Regions from separate parts of the Sphingomonas sp. 4RDLI-65 genome, predicted to be linked through region 2. Evidence: riboswitches for the same ligand, from Rfam matches in the RefSeq annotation. Region 2 holds a riboswitch; the other holds the start of a gene.
What was found. A riboswitch is a leader RNA that binds a small molecule or an ion and turns the genes downstream of it on or off. The one in region 2 is predicted to bind thiamine pyrophosphate.

Region 1 (4,376 bases), on a different contig from region 2:
GCCGACACGCGTGCCGCGGTGCGGACGATCGAAACCAGCCACCCGCCAAGCTGGTACATCCCCCCGGACGCGATCGCGCCCGGCCTGCTCCGTCCCTCGCCTCGGCGTTCGTTCTGCGAATGGAAGGGCGAAGCACGCTATTGGCATGTCGAGATTGGCGGACAGGTCTTCAACGACGTCGCGTGGAGCTATCCCAATCCCACGCCAGCGTTCGCGATCCTGCGCAATCACGTCGCCTTCTACGCGGCCCCGTTCGATCTGTGCACGGTCGACGGCGAGCGCGTCCGCCCACAGCCGGGCGGCTTTTACGGCGGGTGGATCACCTCAGACCTCGCCGGCCCGTTCAAGGGCATACCGGGCAGCATGGGATGGTGACCGCCATGCTGCCACCCGGCCTGTCCGACTGGCGTGAGGCGCCGCGCGTCCGCGCCATGAACGAGATGCTGCTGGCGTCGGACGCACGATACGTGCTGTGCTGGCTCCAGCAGGCGTTGCGCGCACGGGACAATCCGGTGATCGATGCCGCCGTCCGGCTCGGCAATGCGCTCGGCGTGCCGGTGCTCGTCTATCACGGCGTGCGCGAGGACTATCCCTACGCGTCGGACCGGCTGCATCATTTCATCCTTGGCGCGAGCCGGGACGTCGCCATCGGCTGCCGCGAGCGTGGGCTCGCCTGCGTCCAGCACGTCGATCGTGAAGGCCGCCGCGAAAAGGGCCTCGTCTACCGCCTATGTGCCGACGCCGCGGCGCTTGTCGTGGAGGATCAGCCGACCTTCGTCGCGCGCTGGCAGGTCGATCGCGTGGCGGCGCAGATCGCCGTGCCCGTCTACGCGGTCACTGCGGCGTGCTTGGTCCCGCCCGCGGTGCTCGGCGACGATGTGAGCAGCCGGTCGGCGTTCCTGCGGCGCCATGAGCCGGCGCGTGCGGACTGGACGGACTCGCAGGACGAGGCGACCGAACTCGCACCCTTCGATGGCGCGCTGCCGTTCACACCCGATCGGCTTGAAGACATCGACCTGGATGCACTGGTCGCCGGTCTGGCCATCGACCACAGCCTTCCGGTGAGCCCAGCCTTTCCTGCGGGTCGCGCGGCCGCCGAGGCCCGCCTGCTCCGCCTGACCCAGGATGTGCTGCCCAGCTACGCCACTGCCCGCAACGACGCGATGCGCCCGGAAGGCGCCAGCGGTCTCTCCGCCTACCTCCATTTCGGCATATTGGGTCCGCGCGAGGTCATGCGGGCCGTAAATGCCGCCCCGGCGGGCGCCAAGCACACGATGAAATTCGCCGACGAACTACTCGGCTGGCGCGAATGGTTCCACTACCAAGCCCGCGCGCTCAATACACCCGAGACTTACGATCGCGTAGCAGCATGGGCGCGCAACACACTGGCAGACCATGCGAACGATCCAAGGCCGGACGTGGAAGATTTGTCGGCATTGTTGCGCGGCGAGACCCGCGACGAAACCTGGAACGCCTGCCAGCGTCAGTTCGTCCGCTTCGGCTGGATGCACAACAATCTGCGGATGTACTGGGCTAAGCGCCTGATCGCGATGACCCCCGATCCCGAGACGGCATGGGCGACGGCGTGTTACCTGAACGACCGGCTGAGCCTCGACGGTCGCGATCCGTCGACCTACGGCAACATCGCCGCGATGTTTGGCGGCGCGCCCGGCGATCGCGAGCGTCCTGTCTACGGCCGTGTCGCCACCCGCGGCGATGGCTCTACCCGAGGCCGCGACGGCGGTGCCGAGTGGCTCGCCGCCGCTGCATCGCGGCAGGGACCGGCCATCGCGATACCCGCCGATCTGCCCCGCGACCGGTATCTCAAACCCGGCAAGGCTCGTTGAAGCGCCGCCACGAGCTGCCTTCAAGCCGCGTCTGCCACGAGGTCCAGATTATCCACCGATAGCTGTTTCCACGCGCCGTCCGATAGCCTAGACGGCGCGGATCCCCGGGGGGCCGCTTATGCGCGGCTGAGAGGTGGGCTGCAGCCCATGACCCGCTGAACCTGATCCGGCTGAAACCGGCGTAGGGAGGGTTGGCGGCACGTCCGTCGTCCCTCCGTGTGGAGTGGACCTGAGACGATGCCGGCTGTGATTTCGTGCGACAAGATGATGGTTCGGTGCAGCGCACTGGCGCTGGCCGCGGGGCTGCTGGCAGTCCCCGCTGCCGCGTGGGCGCAACAAGTGACCGCAGACCCGGCGGATATCCGCGTGATCGGGCACCGCGATCCCGAGGGGCTGTTGCCCGATCAGACCGATCCCAAGGCCGTAAGCGCGATTTCCGCCGACTTCATCGTCAAGCAGGCACCGACGCTCAACGCGTTTCAGCTCGTGAACCTGTTGCCGGGCGCGAACGTCGCGTCAAGCGATCCCTACGGCCTGTCGACGAGCTCGAGCCTGACGTTGCGCGGGCTGGGACAGGACCAGATCGGCGTCTTGCTCGAGGGGTCGCCGCAGAACGACATCGGCTATTATTACGCCTATCCGTCGCAGTTCGCCGATGCCGAGAACGTGAAGCAGATCGCGTTGGCGCAAGGCTCGGTCGACATCGATTCGCCGACGGTCGGCGGGGCAGGCGGGCTCCTGTCGCTGACGCTCGACGATCCCAAGGCGACGCGGCAGGGCCTCGTCGATCTCTCGCTCGGCTCGTATGATCTGCGGCGCGTGTTCGTTCGGGTCGATACGGGCACGATCGGGAATACGGGCCTCAAAGCGTTCGTGTCCTATTCGAACACCCGCGCGGACAATTGGCGCGGCGCAGGCTATGATACGCGCCAGCACGTCGACGCCAAGCTGCTGCGCGAATGGGGTAACGGCAACCGCGCCAGCCTGGCGCTGTCGTACAATGACGGGAATACGTCGGCCTATCCCAGCCCGACGCTCGCCGACTGGCAAGCGCAGGGCCGCGGGTTCAACCATGACGCGCGCTATACCGCGGGGAACACCAATTACTGGCGGCTCTACCGCGCGCCGTTCCGCAACCTCTACGCCTCGGCGCCGGTGCATGTGACGCTGAACGACCGCCTGACGCTCGACAGCACGACTTACCTCCAGTTCGGCTATGGCAATTCGCCCTACGGCACCGAACTCGCCACCACCGGCAATTTCCTCGGGAGCGAGGAACTGGCGCAGCCGATCGCGCTGCCCGGCGCGGTCGACGGCGTCGCGACGGTGCTTGGCAATTACACCGGCGACCAGATGCGTACCGGCAATGTCAGCAAGCTGACGCTGCAGGCGGGCATACACCGGATCACCGCGGGCCTGTGGTTCGACTATGGTACGGACCGGGTCGCCCAGACCTACACCGCAGTCGACGCCGACGGCGACCCGACCGACCGGTGGGGATATCGCAGCAAGGCGATCCGAACCGCCGATGGCCGCCTGCTCGCCTATGAGAACCAGCGGACCGTCACGGTGACGAAGGCCTTCTTCCTGGCCGACAGCATCGCGCTTGGGCCGCGCCTGACGGTCGATGCAGGCTTCAAGGGCGTCAACCTGCTCCGCAACGGTCGCAACTATCTGCCCGGGCCGCAGACCCGCGTCCGCAAGGACAGCTTTGCCGCCTTGCCACGCGCCGCCATCCATTATGCGCTGGATGATCGCCAGCAGATATTCGCCAACGTCACGACCAATTTCCGCACGCCCAACGAATTCACGCTCTACGACAGCTACGCGGGCGGCGTGGTGTCGACGCGCGGCACGGACGCGCTGAAGAACGAATATTCGGTCTCGCAGGAACTGGGCTATCGCTATATCGGCCCAAGCCTGTCGTTATCGGCGACTGGTTTCCACTATAAATTCCGCAACCGGCAGCTGGCGACAGTGGTCGACGTCGGCGGCGCGCAGGTCAATTCGACGCTGAACGCCGGCGGGCAGACCAGCTGGGGCGTCGATGCGGAGATCGATTATCGCCCGGCAAAGGGTGTCAGCGTCTATGTCTCCGGCGAATATCTGCGCGCGCGGATCGACGACGATCTACCGGTTGGCGGAGACTATCTGCCGACCCGCGGCAAGCGGGCTGTGTCGAGCCCGACCGTGCAGATCGGCGGTGGCGGCACCTATGACGACGGGCGCCTGTTCGGCAGCATCGCCGGCAAATATGTCGGCCGCCAATATGCGACGTTCATGAACGACGAGAGCATCAAGGGTTATGCGACGCTCGACCTGTCGGTCGGCCTGCACCTGGCCGACTGGATCGACGGCAAGCGCACCGATCTGCGCATCAACGCGATCAACGTGACCGACCCGCACGTCCTGGCCGGCGTCCAGTCGGTCAGTACCAACGCCCGCGATGTCGTCGGGCGCGGCGGCACGGTCATTTCGGGCTCTGCGCCGGCCTATTATATCGGCAGCGGTGCGGCGGTGATCGCGACC
Region 2 (4,376 bases):
TTCGCTCATGTCGGCCATGCCCTTTTCCGCATCGGCATGGCTGCCCTTGGCGAAGATCGCTCGGTCGGTGTCGGTTTGATCGACGTCTGCGGCCAGGAACGTGTCAGCCGGGCTGTTCTGCTTGGCCGCGAAATTTCGCACCTCCTGCGTGATCTTCATCGAGCAGAATTTTGGGCCGCACATCGAGCAGAAGTGGGCGGTCTTGGCACCCTCCGCTGGCAACGTCTGGTCGTGGTATTGTTCGGCCGTGTCCGGGTCGAGGGAGAGGTTGAACTGGTCTCTCCAGCGGAACTCGAACCTTGCGCGGGACAGGGCGTCGTCGCGCATCTGGGCGGCGGGGTGGCCTTTGGCGAGGTCGGCGGCGTGGGCGGCTAGTTTGTAGGTTACGACGCCGACCTTTACGTCGTCGCGGTCGGGGAGGCCTAGATGCTCTTTCGGCGTGACGTAGCAGAGCATTGCGGTGCCGTACCAGCCGATCATCGCGGCGCCGATGCCGCTGGTGATGTGGTCGTAGCCGGGGGCTATGTCGGTGGTGAGCGGCCCTAGCGTGTAGAAAGGTGCCTCTCCACACACTTCGAGTTGCTTGTCCATGTTCTCCTTGATCTTGTGCATGGGCACGTGGCCGGGGCCTTCGATCATGACCTGGACGTCGCTCTTCCATGCTCGATGCGTAAGTTCGCCTAGCGTGTAGAGTTCGCTGAACTGGGCTTCGTCGTTGGCGTCGGCGATGCTGCCGGGGCGCAGGCCGTCGCCGAGGCTGTAGGCGATGTCGTACGCCTTCATGATCTCGGTGATCTCGTCGAAGCGCTCGTAGAGGAAGCTCTCCTTGTGGTGGCTGAGGCACCATTTCGCCATGATCGAGCCGCCGCGCGAGACGATGCCGGTGACGCGTTTCGCGGTCATCGGGATGTAGGCGAGGCGGACGCCGGCGTGGATCGTAAAGTAATCGACGCCCTGCTCGGCCTGTTCGATCAGCGTGTCGCGGAAGATCTCCCAGGTGAGGTCTTCGGCGACGCCGCCGACCTTTTCGAGCGCCTGGTAGATGGGGACGGTGCCGATCGGGACCGGCGAGTTGCGGAGGATCCATTCGCGGGTGTCGTGGATGTTGCGGCCGGTGCTGAGGTCCATCACCGTGTCGGCGCCCCAGCGGATCGACCAGACGAGCTTGTCGACTTCGGCGGCGACGTTACTGGCGACCGCGCTGTTGCCGATGTTGGCGTTGATCTTGACCAGGAAGTTGCGGCCGATCGCCATCGGTTCGGATTCGGGGTGGTTGATGTTGTTGGGGATGATCGCGCGGCCGCGGGCGATCTCGTCGCGGACGAATTCCGGGGTTACGAAGTCGGGGATCTGGGCACCGAAGCTTTCGCCATCGCGCTTGTAGTCTTTGAGCATGGCGCGGCCGAGGTTTTCTCGGGTGGCGACGTATTCCATTTCGGGGGTGATGATGCCGCGGCGGGCGTAGTGCATCTGGCTGACGTTGTGGCCGGGTTTGGCGCGGAGGGGGCGCTTGATGGTGGCGGGGAACTGGGGGACGCCGCCGGAGCGGTCCGGGCCGAGCTGGCCGTTGTCTTCGGGGCGGAGTTCTCGGGCTTCGTAGGATTCTACGTCGCCTCTTGCTTCGATCCAGGCGCGGCGGAGTTGGGGGAGGCCGGCGTTGATGTCGATCGTCGCGCGTGGGTCGGTGTAGGGGCCGCTGGTGTCGTAGACGCGCAGGGGGGGCTCGCTGCACGACGGGTCGAGGACGATCTCTCGCATGGCGACGCGGACGTCGGGGCTGGAGGGGACCGCTACGTGGATTTTCCGGGAGCCTCGGATCGGGCCGGTGGTTACGCCGATATCTGCTGTCGGGGTGCGTGCTTCGATGTCGGCCATGCGCTTGCTCCTAAAGGTCTCGGAGCAAGGATTGCGGTTCTGTGGCGACCGCTCCCTCCCTCCGCCGGTATCAACCGGATCAGGTTCAGCGGGTCGAAGGCTCCTGCCTTCCTCTCAAGCGCGGATAAGCGCTCCCCCGGGGTGGGGTGAGCATAGGCGGCTTGGGGTCGGGTGCAATGGGAAATTTGGCGGTCGTTGAGAGCGAGGGCAGTGATTATTGCACGCTCGATAAGGCTTCACCCCGGCGAAGGCCGGGGCCCAATTGGGGGACGGCGATAACGACGCGATGTGCTTCGTTATATCCACCTTGCCAATTGGGCCCCGGCCTTCGCCGGGGTGGTGGTAGCGCGGGTGGTGGGTTTCTGACGGTGAGCGCACGCTTTCGGAAGCTAAAAAGGCCGCTGCCCCCGGTTTGGGGCAGCGGCCTTTTCGACGTGTATAAGTGATCGCATCCCCTCGCCCGTTCGTGCTGAGCGTAGTCGAAGCACCTGGGTTTGGGACTTACCCTTCGACTTCGCTCGGGGCGAACGGGAGGTGGAAGGCGCTTCTACCTCAGAATCTAAACGACACCGTCCCGCGCAGGCTGTGCCAGCGCAGATAGTCGTCGCTGCGGCGGAAGCTGGTGCCGCTGGTGTTGGGGGCGATCAGGAAGGGGTTGTTGGCGAGCAATACCGGGCTGCCCGCGAGCGTCTGCCCGGCGGTGACGCGGACGCGGGCGTCGTTGTCCTGATATTGGTGGAACATGTATTCCATGCCGATCGAGATGTTCTTGGTCAGCTTCTGTTCGATGCCGCCGCCGCCGAGGATGCCCCACTGGTTCTTCGAGCCGGTCGCCGCGAACGCGTTGGCGGTGTTGGTGGTGAAGAACAGATTGTCGATCTTGGCATAGCCGGCGCCGAACGTGCCGTAGAACAGCGTCGTGTTGACCGCATAGCCGGCGCGGCCGCGGACCGAGGCTTCCCAGTCGACCTTGCGCGCCATCGTGTAGCTGGCGGGGGTGGTCGAGAAGCCGGAGGTGCTGTCGGTGATGTCGGTCTTGCCGAATTCGCCGACGACGCCGACGACGATGTTGCCGCGCTGTGCGTCGAAGCCGGCGCGGCCGTAATAGGCCCAGCCGTCATCGTCGTTGCGGCAGCCATAGGCCGCGGCGCCGGTGCGCGCGGAGCCGTTGCAGAAGCCCGGCGAGAAGGCGTTGGCGCCGGTGATCGTGTTGACGTTCTCGTTGAAATTGCCATCGCCGTTGCGATCGAACAGGATCGACGAGCCGACGTCGTTGGGCTGCACGTCGTAGCCGCCGGCCGCACCGATGTAGACGCCCGAGAACGGACGATCCTCGGTCACTTCCTGCGCGGCGGCGGGAACGGCAAAAATGCCCGCGGTGGCGAGGCCGGCGAGCATGGTGAGCGTCGTGAAGTTTTTCATGGTCGTTCCCCAAACGAGGATCGCGGCGCTCCTGAATGCGCCGCGATCCGAGGTTTCTGATTTAGTCGGTGGCTGCGATCACGCGTTGGCGCCGCTGGTCCGCAGTGAATCGAGGCGGTTGTTGGTCCCGTTAGGGAAGAAGCCCCCGCCGATCTTTGCGGTGTTGGTCAGGTAGACGATGTTGTGCACCTGAGCGACCGAGCGGCTGTACGCCAGGCCGTTGGCATCGGTGGGCACGATGTTCGAGATCGTCGGATCCGACCCGGTGATGCCCTGATCGTCGTCGCCGATCACACCCGTCGTCGCATTGTCGACGGTGCCGTCGAGGCTGTCGCGTGCGTTGCTGATCTGGTTGGCGGCGGTAATCAGCGACGGGATCGGGTTCGGCGTCTGCAGCCCCTTGCGGTACAGGATCGTGCGGATGAGCCCTGCGTGATACGCCTCTGCCGCGAGGATGCCGGCGGCCGCCTCGAGATAGGTCTTGTTGGCGATCAGCGGTGCTGCGCCCTTGTAGGCCGAGACGCCGACGTCCTCGAAGATGTACGCGCCGAGCAGGAAGCTGTTGTCGTCGGCATAGGGGTTGAACACACCCGTTGCACCGATGACACCGGCTGCGCGGGCGGCCGCGGTGAACGCACCCGGCGCGGCTGCCGTGCCGACCGAGATGTCGATCGCGGGCTGGGCGACGGCGGCGGTGCCGAGGGCCGAGCGCAGAAAGGCGACGTGTGCGATTTCGTCGATCGCGATTTCGCGCGCATATTCACGGACGACGGTGTCCTGGAACGGCACCTGTGCACCGCCGGTGACCGCACCCTGCGTACCGATGCCGGTCAACAGGCTGGCGTTCAGGCCGACGCCGAATGCCGCGAACGCGTAGAACTGCGCCTCGAGATATTCGAGGTTCAGTGCGACGTTGAGCACATCGGCATCGTTGAGCGCCGCTGCCGGGGTCGGCGTAGGAGTCGGTGCGGGCGCGAGATCGGAATCGTCGTTGCCGCATGCCGCAAGCAGGCTTGCACCACCGATAGCGAGAGCCGAGCCGCCGGCGAAGCGGAGGAAGCCGCGGCGCTCGTTACGGC

Region 1: it holds a riboswitch for thiamine pyrophosphate, as region 2 does, so the genes downstream of both, VH567_RS09035 (TonB-dependent receptor) here and thiC (phosphomethylpyrimidine synthase ThiC) in region 2, are expected to answer to the same signal.

What each region holds. Positions count from the first base shown of each region.
Region 1 is NZ_JBCEBT010000003.1:138,350-142,725, forward strand. Features, by position in the region: gene VH567_RS09025 (DUF427 domain-containing protein) at 1-375, shown strand, start outside; gene VH567_RS09030 (deoxyribodipyrimidine photo-lyase) at 369-1,847, shown strand; TPP riboswitch at 1,943-2,052, shown strand; gene VH567_RS09035 (TonB-dependent receptor) at 2,085-4,376, shown strand, end outside.
Region 2 is NZ_JBCEBT010000002.1:345,947-350,322, reverse strand. Features, by position in the region: gene thiC (phosphomethylpyrimidine synthase ThiC) at 1-1,875, opposite strand, end outside; TPP riboswitch at 1,915-2,024, opposite strand; gene VH567_RS06600 (outer membrane protein) at 2,428-3,297, opposite strand; gene VH567_RS06595 (ferritin-like domain-containing protein) at 3,376-4,376, opposite strand, start outside.